One region of the Xanthomonas sp. AC360 genome, then DNA from elsewhere that is predicted to be linked to it. Evidence: predicted binding sites of a transcription regulator. Region 1 holds the regulator's gene; each other region holds the start of a gene.
The links. The regulator HrcA, encoded in region 1, represses chaperone genes, less so after heat shock. The targets are predictions, from matches to a motif close to TTNGCACTCNNNNNNNNNGAGTGCNAA.
Positions count from the first base shown of each region.

Region 1 (7,603 bases):
GTGTTGTCAGGTGGGTATCTCTGTTGATGCACGACTGCACCGGAGCAAGGCCAAGTTACTGATTGCAGGTGGCGTTGGCGATCGGTACGCCGCACCCTCATCCGCCCTTCGGGCACCTTCTCCCGAGAGGAGAAGGATGTTGTTCTTCTGGCACTTTCTTGCGAGGGAGAGTTTGGTACTTTCCTGCGAGCAAGCTTCTGGCAGTTTGTTTCGTTCTGGCAGTTTGTTTCGAACGCTCTTGTGGCAGTTCTTCCGAGCGAGAAGGATGTCGTTTGTGTAGTGCTTCTCGCCACAGGAAAAGGATATCGCTGCAGGAGCGCTTTCGATCGTGCGAAGGAAAGCTGTCTTTTCCTCATTCGCCTCGCTCAACGTCCACGCCTGCTCCCTGCAGGCGTAGGCGTACTTTTGTTCGGCAGCTTCCCCACTGCCAATGACGTCACTTACGACGTCATGCGATCCCAGAAGCCCTTGACGCCATCGATGAAGGTGGCCGACTTGGGCGAATGCTTGCGCGCATCCTCACCGGTGAAGGTTGCCTCGAACTGCTGCAGCAACTCACGCTGATCGGCCGTGAGGTTGACCGGCGTTTCGACCACGACGCGGCAATACAGATCGCCTTCGCTGCGGCTGCGCACCGAACGCACGCCCTTGCCGCGCAGGCGGAACAACTTGCCCGTCTGCGTCTCGGCCGGGATGCGGATTTCCGCTTCGCCGCCCAGGGTCGCAACGCGTACGGTGTCGCCGAGCGCCGCCTGCGAAATGCGGATCGGCACCTCGCAATGCAGGTCGTCGCCGTCGCGCTGGAAAATCGCATGCTCGCGCACGCGCACTTCCACATACAGATCGCCCGGCGGTGTGCCGGCCGGACCGGCCTCGCCTTCGCCTGCCAGCCGGATGCGGTCGCCGGTATCCACGCCGGCCGGCACCTTGATCGACAGCACTTTGTCTTCTTCCACGCGACCGGCGCCGTGGCAGGTCTTGCACGGGTTCTGGATCAGCGTGCCGCGGCCATCGCAGTGCGGGCAACTCTGCTGCATGGCAAAGATGCCGCGCTGGATGCGCACCTGGCCGCGCCCATGACAGGTGGCGCAGGTCTCGACCTTGCCGTCTTCCGAGCCACTGCCGTGGCAGGGTTCGCATTCGATCAGGGTCGGAATCTCGATGCGTCGCTCGATGCCGGCGACGGCTTCTTCCAGATCCAGTTCCAGTACGTAACCGACGTCGGCGCCACGTCGCGCAGCGCGCGGACCGGCGGCGCCACCGCCAAAAATATTGCCGAAGATATCGCCAAAGATATCTCCCATGTCGGGGCCGCCAGGCCCGCCACCGCCACCACCGCCCATGCCGTGCTCGAAGGCCGCGTGGCCATGCGCATCGTAGGCGCGGCGCTTGTTGCCGTCCGACAACACTTCATAGGCTTCCTTGCACTCCTTGAACAGCGCCTCGGACGCGGCGTCGCCCGGATTACGATCCGGGTGGTGCTTCATGGCGCAACGGCGATAGGCCTTCTTCAGCTCTTCGTCGCTGGCACCGCGGGCAACGCCCAGCACTTCGTAGTAATCGCGTTTGCTCATAAGCGGGGATTCGTGGTTCGTGATTCGTGATTCGTTTGAAACGCGAAGGCGGACAGCATGCTGCTGGTCCGCCTTGGCGACGCGACGCGTAGAGGATATCGGGCGGGAGGGGCATGCGCTTTAGCGCCTGCCCCTCCCCACGCCCGACTCCCAAATCACGGCTTACTTCTTGTCGTCCTTGACCTCGGTGAACTCGGCGTCCACCACGTCATCGGCAGCCTTGGAGGCCTGCGCATTGCCGCTGGCCGCATCGGCGTTGCCGCCCTGCTCTGCCGCGGCGGCCGCTGCGTACAGCGACTGGCCGGCTTCTTCCAGCGTCTTGCTGCGCGCGTCGATCTGCGCCTTGTCGTCGCCCTTCATGGCGGTCTCAAGATCCGACAGCGCCGCTTCCACCTTGCCGATCACATCGCCACCGACCTTGCTGCCATGCTCGGTGATCGCGGTGCGGGTGGCGTGGATCAGACCATCGGCCTGGTTGCGGGTCTGCACCAGCTCCTGGAACTTCTTGTCTTCTTCGCGGTTGGCTTCCGCGTCGGCGACCATGCGCTGGATCTCTTCGTCCGACAAGCCCGAACCGGCCTTGATCTCGACCTTCTGTTCCTTGTTGGTCTTTTTGTCCTTGGCCGACACGTGCAGGATGCCGTTGGCGTCGATGTCGAAAGACACCTCCACCTGCGGCATGCCGCGCGGCGACGGCTCGATGCCGGACAGGTCGAACTTGGCCAGCGACTTGTTGAAGCGGGCCTGCTCGCGCTCACCCTGCAACACGTGCACGGTCACGGCCGACTGGTTGTCTTCGGCGGTGGAGAAGGTCTGCGAAGCCTTGGTCGGGATGGTGGTGTTCTTTTCGATGATCTTGGTGAACACGCCGCCCATGGTTTCGATACCCAGCGACAGCGGGGTCACGTCCAGCAGCAGCACGTCCTTGACGTCGCCAGCCAGCACGCCGCCCTGGATCGCAGCGCCCACGGCCACGGCTTCGTCCGGGTTGACGTCCTTGCGCGGTTCCTTGCCGAAGAAATCGGCAACCGCCTGCTGCACCTTCGGCATGCGGGTCTGACCGCCGACCAGGATCACTTCATTGATGTCGCTGGCGCGCAGGCCGGCGTCGTTCAACGCGGTGCGGCACGGCTCGATCGACTTCTTGACCAAGTCTTCCACCAGCGCTTCGAGCTTGGCACGGGTCAACTTGATGTTGAGGTGCTTCGGGCCCGACGCATCGGCGGTGACGTACGGCAGATTCACTTCGGTTTGCTGGCTGGTCGACAGCTCGATCTTGGCGCGCTCTGCGGCATCTTTCAGGCGCTGCAGCGCCAACGGGTCCTTGCGCAGATCGATGCCCTGATCCTTGTTGAACTCGTCCACCAGGTATTCGATGACGCGGTTGTCGAAGTCTTCGCCGCCCAGGAAGGTGTCGCCGTTGGTGGCCAGCACTTCGAACTGCTTTTCGCCATCGACTTCGGCGATTTCGATGATCGACACGTCGAAGGTACCGCCGCCCAGGTCGTACACCGCAATCTTGCGATCGCCGCCGTTCTTGTCCAGGCCATAGGCCAGGGCTGCGGCGGTCGGCTCGTTGATGATGCGTTTGACGTCCAGACCGGCGATGCGGCCGGCGTCCTTGGTGGCCTGACGCTGGCTGTCGTTGAAGTACGCCGGCACGGTGATTACCGCTTCGGTGACTTTCTCGCCGAGGAAGTCTTCGGCGGTCTTCTTCATCTTTTCCAGCACGCGCGCGGAGATTTCCTGCGGCGCCATGCGCTTGGAATCGCTGGTCTGCACCCAGGCGTCGCCGTTGTCGTGCGCCAGGATGCCGTACGGCACGTGCGAGATGTCCTTCTGCACTTCGGCGTCGGTGAACTTGCGGCCGATCAGGCGCTTCACCGCGTAGAAGGTGTTCTTCGGGTTGGTCACCGCCTGGCGCTTGGCCGAGGCACCGACCAGCACTTCGCCGTCCTTGGTGTAGGCGACGATCGAGGGCGTGGTGCGATCGCCCTCGGAATTTTCGATGACGCGGGCCTTGCCGCCGTCCATGATCGCCACGCACGAGTTCGTGGTGCCGAGGTCAATACCAATGATCTTGCCCATGGATACGCTCCTGATGATTCTGTAGCTGTGTCCGGCGACGCCGGGTCTGGCTGAGATGTGGGGGTGGCGCGCAGGTGTTCAAGCCATCTGTGCGCATCTGTGTTCTAACGGCGCGCCCGGCAGTTCAGCCGGGCGCTGGCAATCAGTCGTGCTTGGCCACGACCACCAGGGCCGGGCGCAGCAGGCGATCGTTGAGCAGGTAGCCCTTCTGGAACACCTGCACGATGTGGCCCGGCGCAATGCCTTCGGCCTCGCCCTGGCTGATCGCCTGGTGCTGGTCGGGGTTGAACGGCTGGCCAACCGGGTCCAACAGGGTCAGGCCGTTGTCGGCAGCGACCTTGAGCAATTGCTTGTAGGTCATGTCCAGGCCATCGCGCAGCGGGCTGGGCTGGGTACCGGCGGCGGTGAGCCCGGCGTCCAGGCTGTCGAACACCGGCAGCAGCTCGCCCAGCAGCTTCTCGTTGGCGAACTTGCGCGCGTTCTCGACGTCGCGCGCGATGCGCTTGCGCTGGTTTTCCAGGTCGGCGCGCTCGCGCAGGGCGTCGGCCTTGACCAGCGCGATCTCGCTGCGCAGCGACTCGATCTCGGCCTTGAGCGGATCGGTCTCGGGTGGATTCTGGGACAGGTCTTCGGAGTCGAATTCGGGGTGGTCTTGGTTCATATGCAGTTCCCGGGCAAGCGGAACGCCCGCCCCAACGTCACCCCGTATGTGGGCGCTCGGCCGCGTTTCAAGCAAAACGATGACTTCGATTGCCGCTGGTTATCGCGTGCCGGGCGGCTCCATGGCCGCGCCCAGCACCTGGGCGGCGGTCTGCACCAGCGGAATCAGGCGGTCGTAGGCCATGCGTTTGGGCCCGATCACCCCCAGCACGCCCAGCACCTGGCCATTGGCGGCATACGGTGCGGTGACCAGCGAGACGTCTTCCAGCGACACCATGCCGGTCTCCTCACCGATGAAGATCCGTACGCCCGGTGCCTGGATGGTGCGTTCGAGCAGCTGCAGGATCTCGCGCTTGCTGGCGAAGGCTTCGAACAGCTCGCGCAGCCGGTCCAGGTCCGACAGGTCCTGCACGCCCATCAGCCGGGTCTGCCCGGCCATCACCATGTCATCCGCCTCGGCCGGCACCAGCGCCTCGCTGGCCAGGTCCACGCTGTGCGCCAGCAACTGCTCCATTTCGTTCTTGGCCACGCGCAGTTCGCGCAGCAGCGAGGCGCGGATGTCCGACAGCGCGCGCCCGGCGAACTGCGCATTGAGGTAGTTGGCCACCCGCTCCAGCTCGGCCGGCTCGTAGGCGCGGCGCGGCTCGATCACCCGGTTCTGCACTTCGTTGTCGGCAAACACCAGGATCGCCAGCACCCGCCGCGCATCCAGGGGCACGAAATCGATATGCCGGAACGCGAACTGCTCCCGGCGCGGGGCGCTGACCACCCCCACGAAGTGACTCATCGCCGACAGCATCTGCGAGGCGCTGCCCAGCAGCGACTGGGTGCCATTGCCGCTGGCCAGCTCCGCGCGCAGGCGCCGCACCTCTTCTTCGCCGGGCGGCTGCATCTGCACCAGGCTGTCGACGAACACCCGGTAGCCATGCGCGGTGGGAATGCGCCCGGCCGAGGTGTGCGGAGAGCTGAGCAGCCCCACGTCCTCCAGATCGGCCAGAATATTGCGGATGGTCGCCGGGCTCACATCCAGCCCGGCATGCTGGGCCAGGGTTTTCGAGCCCACCGGCTCGCCATCGCGGATGTAGCGTGCGATCAAGGTGCGCAGCAACTGGCGGGCGCGGGGGTCGAGCATTGGGGACTGGGACGCGCGCATGGGATCATCCGGTGAGACTGGGCATAGATAATGTCTGGCCCCGGGGATGGCAAGCGTCCGACTCCCCGACCGCACCTTCCTGCCCTAAGCTTCCCCAACGCATTCACACTCGGCTCTCATGCTCAGACACCTCTCGATCAAGGATTTCGCCGTTGTCCGCGCCACCGAACTGGAGTTCGGGCCGGGTATGACCGTGGTGTCGGGCGAAACCGGCGCCGGCAAGTCGCTGATGGTGGACGCGCTGGGCTTCCTGTCCGGCTTGCGCGCCGACAGCGGCGTCGTGCGCCATGGCGCCGACCGCGCCGAGCTGTCGGCGGAGTTTCAGCTGCCGGCCGCGCACCCGGGCCTGACCTGGCTGGCCGACAACGAGCTGGACGACGAGGCCCAATGCCAGCTGCGCCGCATCATTCGCGCCGACGGCGGCTCGCGTGCCTGGATCAACGGCCGCCCGGTGACCTCTTCGCAATTGGCCGAACTGGCGTCACGGCTGGTGGAAATCCACGGCCAGCACGAGCACCAGGCCCTGATGGCCCGCCACAGCCAGCTCGCCCTGCTCGACGCCTACGCCCGCAACAGCGCCCAGCGCGAGCAGGTACGTCAGGCCAGCCAGCGCTGGCAGGCGCTGCTGGACGAGCGCGACGCGCTGTCTGCGCAGGGCGATGTCTCCGACCGCATCGGTTTTCTCGAACATCAATTGGGCGAGCTGGAACGCGAGGACCTGGACCCGGCCGCGATCGCGGCCCTGGACGTCAATCACCGCCGTCAGGCGCATGCCACCGCGCTGATCGGCGCCTGCGACAGCGTGGCCCAGCAGCTCAACGGCGATGACGGCGCGTCGGCACTGGGCTTGTTGCAGGACAGCCGCCACGACCTGGCCCGCGTCGCCGAGCACGAGCCGCGCCTGGGCGAGGTGGACGCGCTGCTGGACAGCGCCGTGATCCAGATCGAAGAAGCACTGGCCCTGCTCGACCGCGTGCGCGACGACCTGGACGCCGACCCGGCCCAGTTCGAAGCGATGGAACGCAGTCTCGGCCGCCTGCACGACCTGGCGCGCAAACACCGTGTCGCCCCGGACGAGCTGGCCGCCCACCGCGAGCGCATGAGTCTGGAAGTGGAAAGCCTGCGTGGTGCCGACGAGCGCCTGCAGCAGCTGGACAAGCACATCGAGTCCGCCACCGGCGCCTGGCGCAGCGCCGCCGGCGTGCTCAGCGACAGTCGCAAGACCGCCGCCGAAGCCTTGTCCGCGGCCACCACCACACTGATCGGCGAATTGGGCATGGGCGGCGGGCAATTCCTGATTCAGCTGCAGCCGCAGGAGACACAGCGCCCGGATCCCAACGGCGCCGAGCGGGTGGAATTCCTGGTCGCCGCCAATGCCGGCCAGCCGCCACGCGCGCTGCGCAAGGTGGCCTCGGGTGGTGAGCTGTCGCGGATTTCGTTGGCGATCGAAGTGGCCGCACTCGGCCTGGACAGTGTGCCGACCATGGTCTTCGACGAAGTCGATTCCGGCATTGGCGGCGCGGTGGCCGATATCGTCGGCCAGAAGCTGCGCGCCTTGGGCGAAGAGCGCCAGGTGCTGTGCGTCACCCACTTGCCGCAGGTCGCGGCCAAGGGCCACGCGCATTACCGGGTCAGCAAGGCGCCGGTAGACGGCATGACCCAGAGCGCGGTCGAGCTGCTCGGCCCGCAGGCGCGCCAGGAAGAGCTGGCCCGCATGCTCGGCGGTGTGGAAGTGAGCAAGGAAGCGCGCGCGGCAGCCCGCAAGCTGTTGCAGAGCGCCTGATCGAGGTCTATTGCGGAGGCTGCGGTGTCAATGCGTTATCGCAGCCTCTGCTGGCGGTTCCGGGCATTGCAGCAATCAACCGACGCAACGTCCGCCCATCCTCCGGCTTGGAGCGGCTGGCAACCTTGACTGCGCTCACCGCCAGGCAGGCGCTGCCAGTGCTTGGTGTTGGTGCTTGGTGCTTGGTGCTTGGTGCTCGGTGTGGCATTGACACATGCCCACTCCGGTTCTGAGCGCGCCGCCCACACCCGCCTGATCACTGCTCGCTCCCTTTTGTCACCGGCTCCCAGACGCGGACTTTGCTCTGCAGGACTGGCAGCGAGTCCGCCCAGGAAAGCGCTCCGC
Region 1 is NZ_OZ409846.1:3,230,905-3,238,507, reverse strand. It holds gene dnaJ (molecular chaperone DnaJ) at 441-1,574, opposite strand; gene dnaK (molecular chaperone DnaK) at 1,737-3,662, opposite strand; gene grpE (nucleotide exchange factor GrpE) at 3,805-4,323, opposite strand; gene hrcA (heat-inducible transcriptional repressor HrcA) at 4,423-5,454, opposite strand; gene recN (DNA repair protein RecN) at 5,594-7,258, shown strand; RNA gene ACZZ0O_RS14015 (sX9 sRNA) at 7,473-7,540, shown strand.

Region 2 (7,603 bases), 1.2 Mb from region 1:
GCGGCTGCACCAGCCGCTTGCGCGTCGGGCAGGGTCACGCGGATCTCGCGCCGTTGCGGCGGGTAACACACCCCGGCATCGGCGCAGCCCTGGTATTGCACCTGCAGGACCGCGGTTTTCAGTGCCGGATCGGCCTTGCCGGCCAGAGTGGCCTGCAGTTGCTTGCGGTAGGTCTGCACCTGGCCGAAGAACTCGTCGTGCTTGCTCTCGCCTTCCGGCAGGGTCAAGTCGCCCGCAGAAAAGCCTTGCCCGGATTTGACGCTGATGCGGTGCCGGTACAAGTAATAGCCCGGCGCGATTTTCCAGGTCAGGCCGATGCTGTCGCGGCTGTCGGCCTGGGCGCTGAGCACGAAAGCCTGGTTGACCGGCAGCAGGTCGGCCTCGCTGACCGCCTGCGCGGCAGGTGCCACCAGTGCGAGCGAGGCGGCGATGACAGGAGCGGACAGCAGTGCGCAGCGGGCGATCCAGCGGGACAAAGACTTCATGGACGTCAAATTTCCTTGCGGGTGTCGGCCCGGACCCAATCGAGATACGCCGGCAGCCCGGCGCTGGCTTGGACAGCGACCGCCTCCGGCAGTTCATACGGATGCAGTGCCTGCAGCCGCGCGATGGCGTCTGGCAGGCGGTCTTCCCAGGTCTTGATCAGCAGCTGCACTTCGGTGCTGCGCGCGATCGCCCCGTTCCAGCGGTACAGCGATTGTGCGCCGGGCAGCTGGGTGACGCAGGCGGCCAGCCGTTCGTCGAGCAAGGCATGCGCGATGCGGTCGGCGCTGTCGGCGTCCGGGCAGGTACTGAACAACAGATGGAGGGAAGAGGCGTTCATTCGGCTCGGCAGTGTAATCCCCTGCCTGCGGGGGATCGACCGCACATTCCGGAACAAGGCGTCAACTTCGCTGGATTGCCGCTGCAGACGGGCGATGCGTTAGCGCCGCCGTGGTCGTTGGGTAGCCAAAGCGGCGCGCTGGGCTGCTTTGAGGGCATCGGCATGCACGCCGACGAACGCAGTACGCCGGGTGACTCGCCAGCGTCGAATGCAGCGCTGTGCGATGCGTGCCTGGACCGCGCGCGGCGCCAACACCAGATTTGCGCAGAGGCAACGAGGCGACGAACAGCTGACAAACCGACTGTGTTCACCCCAAAGCGGACGCGGCCAATGCTCGGTGCTGAGTGCGGTATGGACCACGCGTGCACTCCGGTTTTGAGCGCGCCGCCCACGCCTGTCTGACCACTGCTCGCTACGTGGTGTTAGCCGCGCTAATTCGCGATCAGCTAGAGAATCCCGCTCCGACAGCAGAGATGGGTTGGAGCGACCAACGTCCCAGGTCCGGCAGGGCGATGCGCCGGGTCTGCGAGTTGCATGACCGACTGGCTAACGCCGGTATTCGCGGCGCCTGCGCCATGGGCCGCCGTGCAATGCAGGGCGGCAAGGGACGTGCGATTGGCGAGATGCTGCCGGTCGACGATCGCGGGCACTGGCACTGGCACTGGCGCTGGCGCTGGCGCACGGCGCACGGCGCATAGCGCGCCGTCGCTGTCGGTCTCCGCTGAAAAGCGCTCCAGCCACACCGGCCCGACGCAGCACGCGCCGGGCCGGTGGGTCTCAGTTGGCCAGCTGGCAGCTGGCCGGCTTGGCCGAATTGAACAGGCCGGCGGTGGCCCATTCGGGGTGATCGACAAACGGGTTGCGGTTGCCCTGGAAGCTGAAGACCACCTGGTTGCGCGCACGCTCGGCATCGTCCGGCGGGTCGGCCTGGTGCCAGGCCAGCAGCGTCGACAACAGGCCCATGTACGCGGGCGAGGACGAGGTCTGCACGATCCGGCTGCGGTCGTCGGTGAGCTCCAGATCCGGTTCGGACTGGCCGGTGGACGCGTCGGTGCCACCTTCGTAGCGGATCGCCATGTACATCACTGCGCGCGCCATGTCGCCCTTGCGCCGTCCCCACACCTCGAAGGTGCCGCCGTTGCCATCGGACGTGCGTACCCAGTTGGAATTGCCCGGATAGCGCCCGCTGCCGCCGCCACTGCCGTCGTTGACCTCGGTCACCCGCTCGCCGCAGCTGCTGGTGCAGGTGGCGTAGGGCTTGTTGCCACGGTCGGCGTTGAAGGTGGTGTCGGTCAGATACAGCATGTGGGTGTCGGTGTAGGGCGCGTACGGCAGGCCGCGGTCGCCGGTGGCACTGCCGAAGCCCAGCGAGTTGGGCCAGGTGTGCTCGCGGTTATAGGTCAGGCCGCTGCCGGTGCCGGCCCGGTCGCTGACTTTGGCGTAGCTGCGGTTACGGTAGGCGTCCAGGATGCGGCCGCTGTTGTTGGGGTCCTCGTCTGCCATCTCCAGGATGGTCCAGGTGCTGGTGCCGGTCCCGCTGTAGGGATAGACCGTGTGGCCGCGAATGGTGGCATTGAGCGAGCAGCGCAACTGGCTGGGGCTGGTGGTGTTGACCCGCGAGTAGTAGCCGGTGCCGCCGCCTCCGGCGGTCGCCACCGTGAAGGCGATCGACTGATTGGCCGCCGGGCTCAAGCCGCTGGCATCGCGGATGGCGCTGGCGGTGATCGCCAGGGCGCAGCGTTCGCCGCCGACCAAGGCGGTGTTGGTGGACAGGGTGAAGCGGGTGCCGCTGGTCGGGTAGCTCAGTGCCACCGTCCCGGAGCTGGCGCAACTCAGCGCAAAGGCGCCGCTGCTCAGCGTCACCGTCTCGCTGAAGCCCACTGCCAGATCGCCGGCCGCCGGGAAGCCGCTCGCGCCCTGGGTCGGCGTGGTGCTGGTGATCGTCGGTGCGCCGGTGGTGCCACCGCCGCCGCTGCCGTTGAAGGTCTGGCCGCGGTTGCAGGCGCCGAAGGTCTGTGCCGCCGAGCCCGCCCAGCTGAAGTTGGCTGCCGCACTGCCGGTGCCGGTGAGCTGTAGCGAACTGCCGACCGCGCTGCTGTTGCTCTCGCTGACCGGCAGGTTCTGGCTGGTGACGCCGGCCGCCGGGCCGCCGCTACCGGTGATGGCGCCTTCGTAGCTGAGGAACTGCACCAGCTGGCCGCTCGGGTTCACCAGCGCCACGCCGTCGTTGGGCCCGTTCTGCACGCCGTTGCTGGCGTAGCTGACGGTGGCAATGCGCACCTGGCTACCGCAACTGACCAGGCTGCCCGCCGGCACCGCCGTGTTGGCGTAGCTCACCGCTGCGCTGGGGGCACTGCCGTTGTACAGATAGATCCGGTAGCCGTTCAGCGATTCGCCGGCGGTGGCCACCACTTCCACGCCTTCGCCGGTATCGCCGGAGGCGCCCGCGTCGTCGTAATGCAGTTCGTTGATGAACACCGCGGCGTGGGCGGTGGGGACGGCCAGGACAATGGCGCAGGCCAGTGGAAGACTACGGAACGGCAACCTCATCGACAGCTCCTTGTGATCGGGGAATGCTGTCCCGACTGTAGAGCCTGTGCATGACAAACGGTGGAACCTGGTTCCATTTTTAGAGCGAGTAGCACCGGCTGCATGTACGGTCGGTGGGCGCAGCCGCTGCCCGGAATCGGCACGCGGCGACAGTCACCGGCGCTCTGTGGCGTTGGGTCGCAACATCCAGCTCCTGCACGCCGCTCACGTTCGCCCCGACGACGGCTTGCCCGGTGTGTTTTTGCCGCGGTTCGCCCGCCGGATGAGACGGCCGGATGAAAATTTTTTGCCGCCAGCCCTTGAAAGCTGCCCGCCCAGCACAATCTCTGGCCCGCACCCGCTCTGTCGGGTTTTTTCCGCGCGCTGTGCTGGCAGTCGTCATATACGAGTGCTAACATCGCCGATAATTTCCAGACCAATCAATCACTTAAGAGGGTCTTATCTATGAGCATCAAGCCGCTTCACGACCGCGTTGTAGTCAAGCCGATCGAAGCCGACGAAGTTTCCGCCGGCGGCATCGTGATTCCTGACTCCGCCAAGGAAAAGTCCACCAAGGGTGAAGTCATCGCCATCGGCGCCGGCAAGCCCCTGGACAACGGCAGCCTGCGCGCGCCGGTGGTCAAGGTTGGCGACAAGGTCATCTACGGCCAGTACGCCGGCAGCAGCTACAAGTCCGAAGGCGTCGAGTACAAGGTGCTGCGCGAAGACGACATCCTGGCAGTCATCGGCTAATCAGGCGCTATGCGCCGGGAATCGGCAGTTGGGAATCGGGAATGGGCAAAGCGGCTAACGCCCTTCGCCATCCCACCCCGCCCCGATTCACGCTGTTGATCTACCGATTCCCCATTCCCTATTCCCCATTTCCGGAGTTACATACAAATGGCTGCTAAAGACATTCGTTTCGGTGAAGACGCACGCAACCGTATGGTGCGTGGCGTCAACATTCTTGCCAATGCCGTCAAGGCGACCCTGGGCCCGAAGGGCCGCAACGTCGTGCTCGAGAAGAGCTTCGGCGCCCCGACCATCACCAAGGACGGCGTCTCCGTCGCCAAGGAAATCGAACTGGCTGACAAGTTCGAGAACATGGGCGCGCAGATGGTGAAGGAAGTCGCGTCGCGCACCAACGACAACGCTGGCGACGGCACCACCACCGCCACCGTGTTGGCTCAGGCCCTGATCCGCGAAGGCGTCAAGGCCGTGGCTGCCGGCATGAACCCGATGGATCTGAAGCGCGGTATCGACCAGGCCGTCAAGGCTGCGGTCGTCGAGCTGAAGAACCTGTCCAAGCCCACCACCGACGACAAGGCAATTGCCCAGGTCGGCACCATCTCGGCCAACTCGGACGAATCGATCGGCAACATCATTGCCGAAGCGATGCAGAAGGTCGGCAAGGAAGGCGTGATCACGGTTGAAGAAGGTTCGGGCCTGGAAAACGAGCTGGACGTGGTCGAGGGCATGCAGTTCGATCGCGGCTACCTCTCCCCGTACTTCATCAACAACCAGCAGAGCCAGTCGGCCGACCTGGACGACCCGTTCATCCTGCTGCACGACAAGAAGATCTCCAACGTGCGCGACCTGCTGCCCGTGCTGGAAGGCGTGGCCAAGGCCGGCAAGCCGTTGCTGATCGTCGCTGAAGAAGTCGAAGGCGAAGCGCTGGCGACCCTGGTGGTCAACACCATCCGCGGCATCGTCAAGGTCGTGGCCGTCAAGGCACCGGGCTTCGGCGACCGTCGCAAGGCGATGCTGGAAGACATGGCCGTGCTGACCGGCGGTACCGTGATCTCCGAGGAAGTGGGTCTGGCGCTGGAGAAGGCCACGATCAAGGACCTGGGCCGTGCGAAGAAGGTGCAGGTCTCCAAGGAGAACACCATCATCATCGACGGCGCTGGCGATTCGGCCGCGATCGAGTCGCGCGTCGGCCAGATCAAGACCCAGATCGAAGACACCTCGTCCGATTACGACCGTGAGAAGCTGCAGGAACGCGTGGCCAAGCTGGCCGGTGGCGTTGCAGTGATCAAGGTCGGCGCATCGACCGAAATCGAAATGAAGGAAAAGAAGGCACGCGTCGAAGACGCCCTGCACGCTACCCGTGCAGCCGTCGAAGAAGGCGTGGTCCCGGGCGGCGGTGTGGCCCTGGTGCGTGCGCTGGTGGCCGTCGGTAACCTGACCGGTGCCAACGAAGACCAGACCCACGGCATCCAGATCGCCCTGCGCGCCATGGAAGCCCCGCTGCGCGAAATCGTGGCCAACGCCGGCGAAGAGCCGTCCGTGATCCTGAACAAGGTCAAGGAAGGCACCGGCAACTACGGCTACAACGCCGCCAACGGCGAGTTCGGCGACATGGTCGAATTCGGCATCCTGGACCCGACCAAGGTCACCCGTTCGGCGCTGCAGAACGCAGCCTCGATCGCCGGCCTGATGATCACCACCGAAGCCATGGTGGCCGATACACCGAAGAAGGACGAGCCGGCAATGCCGGGCGGCGGTGGCATGGGCGGCATGGGCGGCATGGATTTCTGATCCAGCCGGCTTACGCCGACACGCAACACCGCAGTCAAAAGGAGCCCCGCAGCGATGCGGGGCTCTTTTTTTGCGTGCACCGCGACGGTCATCCCGTTTGCATGACGATGCGCTATAAGCTGCGCACGCAACGCCAGGCGCAGCAGCCATGGTCAGATGTCACTGTGCCGCAAGGTCTTCGCGCGTAGACGGCTGCGCGGCCAGAGCTATGGCGACATCACGCCATCGATCCATGCGACATAGCGCGATATGCGGACGTTGTAGACCATTTGTCCGTAGAAACCCGCCTCCAGGGCGTGCTCTGGAACCGCCGTTATCCACGATCCCAGCCCAATGAGTTGCCAGGCGCCCTGCTTCTGCACAACCAGCGGGCCGCCGCTGTCGCCGCTTCCCAACACGCCTTCGAGCGGCAAACCGTGTGCGGGGGGATCGAATCGATACCAGACATAGCGATCGTTGGCTCCAGTAATGGAGTTGTAGGCCCGCCGCAACACGCCGCGATGTGGCGCGTTGGGAATCTGCCCCTCGATGCCATTACCGGTTGCCCCTTTCCCTACCAACATGGCGACTTGCGTGACCTCATCGTTGCCGCGATACAGGGCTACCGGTGCAATTTGCTTCACTGGCGTCTGCAGCTCGACCAGAGCGATGTCATCCGAACCGGCCAGAAAGGCGTGAATCCTGGAAGGATTGCCGGTCTTCAAGGCGTCCTGGCCCAGCGCGTCGGGCATGCGCTTGTAGCCTGGGTGGACGACTACGCGCGCAACTTTGTATGCGTGCCCGTCGATGGTCACCTCGGCTCCCATGCCTTCCATGGGAGCCGCGTGTGCGGCGGTGACGACCCACTTCGGGGCGATGAGAACGCCATGCCCTTCGCCTGGCATATCTGCCAGCGCCGCAAACGCAGATCGATCTACTCGATACTTTGAGTCTTCAACATCGTTACGGATGACAACTGCGTTCGCCGCGAACGGCAGCATACAAAGAGCAACTAATAACTGGCGTTTCATGTACCCGTGCGTCCTTTCATGCATCAACCTGACGGCCATCCGCAAGATTCTTGCGGTCCTCGCTTCAATATAGCCGAGCAGTTTCGACACACCACCGGATTTCTGACGAGACGGCATTCGGTAAGACGAAAGCCGGGAAATGAGGGCTGAGTCGGGGAGCAGCGCTTAGTGCCCGGCGCTTTCATGTCACGCTGCTAACGAAATTTACATGTCCAGATCGGACAGCCCCGGGTGATCATTCGGGCGACGCCCAAGAGGCCAGCGGAATTTACGGTCGCTTTCCTTGATCGGCATGTCGTTGATGCACGAGAAGCGACGCTCCATCAAACCATCCTCCCCAAACTCCCAGTTCTCATTCCCATACGAGCGGAACCAGTTGCCGGAATCGTCCCGCCACTCGTAGGCATAGCGCACTGCGATTCGGTTCTCGGTAAATGCCCACAGCTCCTTAATCAAGCGATACTCCAGCTCCTTATTCCACTTGCGAACAAGGAACTGCCGGGCTTCTTCGCGACCATTGGTGAATTCGGCACGATTGCGCCACTGGGTGTGGAGCGAATAGGCAAGCGAAACCTTGTCGGCATCGCGGGAATTCCAGCCATCCTCGGCGAGACGGACCTTCTCAATCGCCGAGTCACGCGTGAACGGCGGGAGGGGTGGACGGGTTTCATTAGCGGACATAGTGGGGCCTCCAATCGAA
Region 2 is NZ_OZ409846.1:2,059,064-2,066,666, forward strand. It holds gene ACZZ0O_RS08830 (protein-disulfide reductase DsbD family protein) at 1-485, opposite strand, end outside; gene cutA (divalent-cation tolerance protein CutA) at 491-823, opposite strand; RNA gene ACZZ0O_RS08840 (sX9 sRNA) at 1,175-1,251, shown strand; gene ACZZ0O_RS08845 (hypothetical protein) at 1,399-1,521, shown strand; gene ACZZ0O_RS08850 (endonuclease) at 1,601-3,373, opposite strand; gene ACZZ0O_RS08855 (co-chaperone GroES) at 3,818-4,105, shown strand; gene groL (chaperonin GroEL) at 4,253-5,893, shown strand; gene ACZZ0O_RS08865 (S1 family peptidase) at 6,100-6,903, opposite strand; gene ACZZ0O_RS08870 (nuclear transport factor 2 family protein) at 7,108-7,584, opposite strand.
Region 2: ACZZ0O_RS08855 (co-chaperone GroES) is a predicted target of HrcA. The motif match lies at 3,742-3,768, and genes of this name have one in related genera.

Region 3 (7,603 bases), 2.6 Mb from region 1:
CGTGTTGCCGTCGTTCCCCGACGATCTTACCGACAAGGCGCGCAAGCAGCTGGAGCGGCTGGGTGTGGAAGTCCACACCGGCACGCCGGTGACCCATATCGATGCGCTGGGTTACCAGCTTGGCGACAGCTTCGTCCCCGCGCGCACCGTGGTATGGGCCGCCGGCGTGGCCGCCTCGCCGCTGGCGCGCACCCTGGGCGTGCCGCTGGATCGCGCCGGCCGCGTGCTGGTGGCGCCGGACCTGAGCGTGCCCGGCCACCCGGAGATCTTCGTCGGCGGCGATCTGGCGTCGGTGCAGCAGAACGGTCGCCCGGTGCCGGGCGTGGCGCCGGCAGCCAAGCAGATGGGCAAGCACATCGCCAAGGCGATCCGTGCGCGCCAGCGCGGTCAGGAGGCGGCCGCGTTCCGGTATCAGGACTTCGGCAACCTGGCCACCATCGGCCGCATGGCCGCCATCGTGCACGTGGGCAAGCTGAAGCTGTCCGGCATCGTGGCGTGGTGGTTCTGGCTGGCCGCGCACGTCTACTTCCTGATCGGCTTCCGCAACCGCTTCGTGGTGTTGGTGAACTGGGCGATGGCGTACTGGAGCTACCAACGCGCCGCACGCATCATCTTCGGTGGCGCAACCGACGACCCGCCGCCCAACACCAAGGACGGATGACAGCGCCACCGGCCGTGCGCGATGCTGTGCGGCCTGATTCGACGGTCTACGTGTGGCAACTGTCCTGTTCCTGCTGGATCTGCTCGGCACCTTCGTGTTCGCCCTGAGCGGCGCGACCGTGGCAGTGCGCAACCGCCTGGACCTATTCGGCGTGCTGGTGCTGTCGTGCGCGGCCGCTGTCTCCGGCGGCATCGTGCGCGATGTGTTGATCGGCGCCACCCCGCCGGCGGCACTGGTCCACCCGCAGTATCTGCTCACCGCCTGCCTGGCCGGCGTCGCCGGGTTTTACTGGCACGCGGCAGTGGAGCGCCTGCGCAACCCGGTGCAGATTTTCGACGCGGCGGGTCTGGCGCTGTTTGCGGTCTACGGCACCAGCAAGGCGCTGGACTACAACCTCAGCCCGTTGAGCGCCACGTTGTTGGGCATGCTCAGCGGCATCGGTGGCGGCATCGCACGCGACCTGCTGGTCGCCCGCACGCCGGTAGTCTTGCAAGCGGAGTTATATGCGGTCGCCGCGCTTGCCGGTGGCGGCCTGGTGGCCGTCGGCCACGTGCTCGGCGTGCCGCAAGCCTGGTCGCTGGCAACCGGTGCCGGCGTGTGCTTTGGCCTGCGCTTTATGGCGATCCGTTATGGCTGGCATCTGCCGGTGGCCCGCTTGCCGGAATAGTCGTCATCGGCCAAAGCCGCGATACCGTCCGCATCATCCGGACGGTGCATCAGCTTCTACGAGACTGTTTGCGCTGCCGACCCGCAACGCAAACGGCCCGGATCAACCGGGCCGTTCGTGCAGCATGTACCGCGTGATCGAACCGATCAGGCGACGAACAGTGCCTTCATCTTCTTCAGCGCGTTCGCCTCGATCTGGCGGATACGCTCGGCCGACACGCCGTATTCGTCGGCCAGCTCCTGCAGCGTCACCTTGGACTCCGAATCCAGCCAGCGGCGCTTGACGATATCGCGCGAGCGCGCATCCAGACCGGCCATGCCTTCGCGCAGCAACTGCAGCTGGTTGTCTTCGCTGTCGTGCCGCTCATAGGCCTGCGACGGGTCTTCTTCGTTGGCCACCAGATAGCTGACCGGCGACGGCGGACCATGATCGTCATCTTCATCCGACGACGCGTCGAAGCCGATATCCCGGCCGGACAGACGCGACTCCATCTCCATCACTTCACGCTCGGAGACGTTCAGGTCCTTGGCGACCGCGGTCACTTCGGAGGCGTTGAGCCAGCCCAGACGAGTCTTGGACTTGCGCAGGTTGAAGAACAGCTTGCGCTGCGCTTTGGTCGTGGCGACCTTGACGATGCGCCAGTTCTTCAAAATGAACTCGTGCATTTCGGCACGGATCCAGTGCACCGCGAAGCTGACCAGGCGCACGCCCATTTCCGGGTCGAAGCGCTTGACCGCCTTCATCAAGCCGATATTGCCTTCCTGGATCAGGTCGCCCAGCGGCAGGCCGTAGCCGTTGTAACCGCGGGCCACGTGCACCACGAAGCGCAGATGGGAATGGACCAATTCACGCGCTGCGTCCAGGTCCAGCTCGTCGCGGAAGCGGCGGGCCAGATTCTGTTCCTCATCGACCGACAGCACCGGAATCTGGTGCACGGCACCGATGTAGGCGTCCAGCGAACCGAGCGCACTGGGAATCGGGAGATTGTTTGCCACAAGGGCAGTCGAGGTAGTCTGGTTCATAGGCACCATCTTAGCAGTCGAACTATTGGACTGCTGGGTACAGAAAGAGTTCCCAGCGTTCCATTTATAGGACGTTCGGGCTTTCAGCCTTGGCGGCGTTCTACCGCGCAGCTCCCCGAATTCAAGCCCTACGCTACCACTGCGCCCCTGCCCAGACCGTGACAAACCTGTGGCGAAATGCGCGTGCGCAAGGGTTGTTCAGCCGGCGGCCGACGTTGTATCCAACGCGTTGCGCGGCGGCAATGACCAATCGACCGGTTGGATACCGCGGCGCTGCAGATGCTCGTTGGTCTTGGAGAAATGCTTGCATCCCAGAAAGCCGCGATGCGCCGACAACGGCGAAGGATGCGGCGCCTTGAACACGCGGTGGCGTGCCTGGTCGATGACCTTGCCCTTGGACTGCGCGTAGCTGCCCCAGAGCAGGAACACCAGGCCTTCGCGCTCGCGGTTGAGCGTCTCCACCACATGGTCGGTGAAACCTTCCCATCCCTTGTTCTGGTGAGCGCCTGCCCGGCCCTGTTCCACCGTCAGCACCGCATTGAGCAGCAACACGCCCTGGCGCGCCCACGGCATCAGATAGCCGTGATCGGGCCGCGGGATGCCGAGGTCGTCCTGAATTTCTTTGTAGATATTGAGCAGCGACGGCGGCACCGGCACGCCGGGCAGGACCGAAAAACACAGCCCGTGCGCCTGGCCCTCACCGTGGTACGGATCCTGGCCCAGGATCACCACCTTGACCTGCTCGAACGGGGTGGCATCGAAGGCGGCAAACATCTGCGGGCCGGGCGGGAACACCCGCGCGCCAGCCGCCTTGCGCTGGCGCAGAAAGGCCGACAGCTCCTGCATCTCCGGGCGCAGCAACCAGTCACCCACCTTTGCCTTCCACGACGGTTCCAGCTGGATACGCCCTTCCACTTCGGTCATAGGGTGATGGCCTGATCTTCCAGGCGTGCCAGCCGCAATTGGAACAACACCTTGGTCACCAGCAGGCGCTCTTCGATGGGTTTTTGCACCAGATCGTTGGCGCCAGCGCGCAGCAGTTCGGACTGGTTGCGCGGATTGGTGTCGCCAGTCATCACCAGCACCGGCAGGCGGCGCTTGCCGTAGGCGAAATCGATGCGGATGCGCTCGACCACATCGCGGCCGTTGAGCTCGCCTTTCAGGGTCACGTCGGTCAGCACCACGTCGATACGGCGCTCGGTGCGGCCCAGCGATTCGGCGGTGAGCAGCGCAAACGCATCCTCGGCGGTGAGCACGTGCACCACTTTCAGGCTCTGGCGCTCGAGCATGCGCTTGGTCGCCTCGGCCACCACGCGGCTGTCTTCGATGTAGAGCACGGTGGCGCCCACTACCGGCTCGGGCTGCACATAACCGCGGATAAAGGTCGCCAGGGCTTCATGGCCCAGCGCCTTGTCGAAATAATCGGTGACGTACTCGGTAAAACGACGCTCGACCAGATGCTGCTGCGCATCGCCGGAGACCACGATCACCGGCACATAGGCCTGGCCGGCCGCTTCGCGCACGCTGCGCGCCAGGGTCAGGCCATCGCCATCGGGCAAGGACAGCGAGGTGGTCACCAGATCCACCGCACCGGACTCCAGCGCAGCGCGCGCTTCGGCAATGCTGGCGCAGCCAATCACCTGCACATTGGGCAGGTCGCGCCGGAGCACGTCGGCAATGAGCTTGCGTACCAGCTTCGAACCATCGACGACCATCACACGTGGTGCGTCGCTGATCAGGTGTTTGAGATCTGGTGGATGCATGGCAGGCCTCAGGTCTCGGTGGGACGGGTCTGACGAAGGAAATGGCCGGTCACCAGCCAGGCGCCCAGCCAACCCAGCACCAGGGTGCCGATCAGCACCATCACAGAATGCAGCAGATCCAGCCCGTGCAGGGTAAAGGAACTGCCGTAGCTATCGGCCAATGTGGCCAATGGCGCGCGCAATGCCAAGCCCGAGGCGGCGATGAGAGCGAGCGCAACAGCGCCAGCGCCCAGCCCGTACCACGCACCCAGATACAGGAACGGGCGACGGATGAAGCCATCGCTGGCACCGAGCAATTGCAGCACGCCAATCTCTTCGCGCCGCGACTGAATGTCCAGCCGCACGGTGTTGCCGACCACCAGCACCGCGCCGATGCCAAGCAGCGCCGACAGCACCTGCACCAGGCGTTCGCCGAAATGCAGCCAGCCATCCAGACGCTTGCGCCACAACGCGTCGTGCTGCACCTGGTCGGTCTGCGGCAAGGCCTGCAACGCGCCGGCCAGCTGCGCGTCGTCGGCCGCATCTGTGGGGGTGACGATCAACAGCGTGGGCAGCGGATTCTCGCCCAGCGCATCGGCGGCTTCGTCGAGTTTTGCGCTCTCGCGCAACGCGGCCAACCCCTGCTCCGGTGTGCGCAGCGTCACCTGGGCCACGTCGGGGCGCGCACGCAACTCGCCGGCAAGCGCTTGCGCGGCATCGGCGGCGACATCGACCTTGAGGAACAGATTGATTTCGCGCGACTGCTGCACGCTGCCGGCCAGCAGCTTGACGTTGTCCAGCGCGATCGACAGCCCCAGCGGCAGCGCCAGCGCCAAGGCCATCACCACGATGGTCAGCAACGTTGCCCAAGGCTTGCGCATCGCGCGGCCCAGGCTGAAGGCGATGCTGTGCAGGTGGTGGTCGATCCACACGCCGAAGCGCGACGGCGCCACGGATTCGGTATTGGCGAGCTTGCTCATTCGGCCAGATCCTGCGGCGAGATGTCGTCGACCAGGCGGCCGTGATCCAGGATCAGCACCCGCTTGCGCATCTGCTTGAGCAAGGCAAGGTCGTGGCTGACCACCAGCACGCTGGTGCCGCGCGCGGGCAGTTCGGCAAACAACTGCATGATTTCGGCGGCCAGTGCCGGGTCGAGATTGCCGGTAGGCTCATCAGCCACCAGCAGACGCGGCTCACCGACGATGGCACGCGCAATCCCCACGCGTTGCTGCTCGCCCGCCGACAGCTGCGACGGCAAGGCTTTTTCGCGATGAGCCAGGCCGATACGTTCCAATGCAGAGCGCACGCGCTTGCCGATCTCGGCGCGACGGGTGCCGCGCAGGATCAACGGCAACGCCACGTTCTCGGCGATGCTGCGGTCGTTGAGCAGACGATGGTCCTGATAGACCGCGCCCACCTGACGACGATGCAGCGGAATCTGCCGGCCACGCACCTTGAGCAGGTTGCGCTCGCCCAACAGCACGGCGCCCTGGCTGGGACGCTCGCTGAGGTGGATCAATTTGAGCAAAGTACTTTTGCCGGCGCCGGAGTGGCCGGTCACGAACAGCATCTCGCCATCGGCCACTTCGAAGCTGACATCAGTCAGCGCCTGGTGGCCCCCGGCGTAGTGCTTGCTGACGTTGTCGAAACGCAGAACGGTCATCCAGCGATTATGCCGGAGCGCCAGCGCTTACGTCGCATCGCCGAAGACCGGCGATGCGATTGATGCCGCCAGTGGTCAGTTGCCCGAGACCAGCGAACGCAGACGGCGGCCGATCCTGCTCAGCAGCGACGGGCTGCCGCCTGGCTTGGCGGCGGCACGCACTGGCTTGGCGACCACCTGGGTCGGCTTGCGCGGCGCGGCGGGTGCGGGCACTGGCGTGGATGCGACCGGCTCGGCGCCTTCGACCGGACGGCCGTTGCGACGGCGACGACGCTTGCGCGGTGCGCGCTCGCCCTCGACGTCGATGGTGGACGGTGCAGCCGCTGCGGCGTCAGCAATCACCGGTGGGACCGCTGCAGCCGCTGCAACAACTGGAGCCTCGCCCTCGACGCGCGGCTTGCGACGCGGACGCGGCTTGCTATCGGCACTGCCGCCGTCGCGACGACTGCCGCCACTGCCACTGCGCGAGGCGCCGCCCGGACCGCTGCGACCGCCACCGCGGCGCTGTTCTTCGGCCGCACGCTGCTCGCGCGCCTCGCGGAAGATGGTGCCCACGCTGTCGCCAGCGTCTTCATCGACCTCTTCGCCTTCCACCGCCACGCGCGCCGCACGCGGCAACGGTGTCAGCAGCTCGGTGGTCACCGGCTCAACCGGGATCTTCTGATCGATGTAAGCCTCGATATCCGGCAGGCTCATCGCGTAGCGCTCGCAGGCGAAGCTGATCGCATCGCCCTCTTCGCCCAGGCGCGCGGTGCGGCCGATGCGGTGCACGTAATCTTCGGCATCGAACGGCAGGTCGTAGTTGTAGACGTACTTGACCCCATCGATATGCAGGCCACGCGCGGCCACGTCGGTGGCGACCAGGATCTCCAACTGGCCCTTCTGGAAGCGGTTGAGCAGCGACTCGCGCTTCTTCTGCGGCACGTCGCCGGACAACACACCGACGCGATAACCATGGCGCTCCAGGGTGCGTGCCACGCGCTCGACGAACGCCTTGGTGTTGACGAACACCATGGTGCGCGCACCTTCGCTGCGCGACAGCAGGCCCAGCAGCAGCGTCTGCTTCTCTTCGTCAGACGGGAAGTAGATGCGCTGCCGTACGCGTGCGGCGGTGATGGTTTCGGTCTCAACCACGAGCTTTTCCGGCTCGTTCATGTGCTCGTAGGCCAACTCCAGCACGCGGTGGCTCAGCGTGGCCGAGAACAACAGCGTCTGGCGGGTGCCACGCTCGGGCATGCGCCGCAGCAGGAAGCGGATGTCCTTGATGAAGCCCAGGTCGAACATGCGGTCGGCTTCGTCCAGCACGCAGATCTCGCAGGCATGCAGCGAGACCACCTTGTGCTGCTTGACGTAGTCGATCAGCCGGCCCGGGGTGGCGATGATCACATCCACGCCCTGCTGCAGCAGCTCGCGCTGCTTGTCGTAGTCCACCCCGCCGTAGACCAGCGCAAAGCGCAGGCCCAGGTCGGCGCCGAACTTGACCGCGTCCTTGTGGATCTGGATCGCCAGCTCGCGGGTGGGCGCCAGGATCAGCGCGCGCGGGTCTTCCGGCTTGCGGTCGGCCAGCGCCGGGCGGATCAGCAGGCGGTTCATCACCGTCACCAAAAACGCCAGCGTCTTGCCGGTGCCGGTCTGGGCCTGGCCGGCGACATCGCCGCCGGGCAGCGCGACCGGCAAGGTCAATGCCTGGATCGGGGTACAGCGGGTAAACCCGGCGCTCTCCAGCCCGGCAACCAACGCCGGCTGTAGGTCGAACGAGGAAAAAGTCAAATCGGTCAGCGGTTTGTCGCTCATTATTCCGTCTTCGTGAGGCGCCCTGGGCAGCCCGGGCGCGGCTTGCATCGATGC
Region 3 is NZ_OZ409846.1:666,507-674,109, forward strand. It holds gene ACZZ0O_RS02915 (NAD(P)/FAD-dependent oxidoreductase) at 1-661, shown strand, start outside; gene ACZZ0O_RS02920 (trimeric intracellular cation channel family protein) at 714-1,328, shown strand; gene rpoH (RNA polymerase sigma factor RpoH) at 1,475-2,350, opposite strand; gene ung (uracil-DNA glycosylase) at 2,549-3,274, opposite strand; gene ACZZ0O_RS02935 (response regulator) at 3,271-4,113, opposite strand; gene ftsX (permease-like cell division protein FtsX) at 4,122-5,072, opposite strand; gene ftsE (cell division ATP-binding protein FtsE) at 5,069-5,755, opposite strand; gene rhlB (ATP-dependent RNA helicase RhlB) at 5,831-7,549, opposite strand.
Region 3: rpoH (RNA polymerase sigma factor RpoH) is a predicted target of HrcA. The motif match lies at 2,361-2,387, and genes of this name have one in related genera.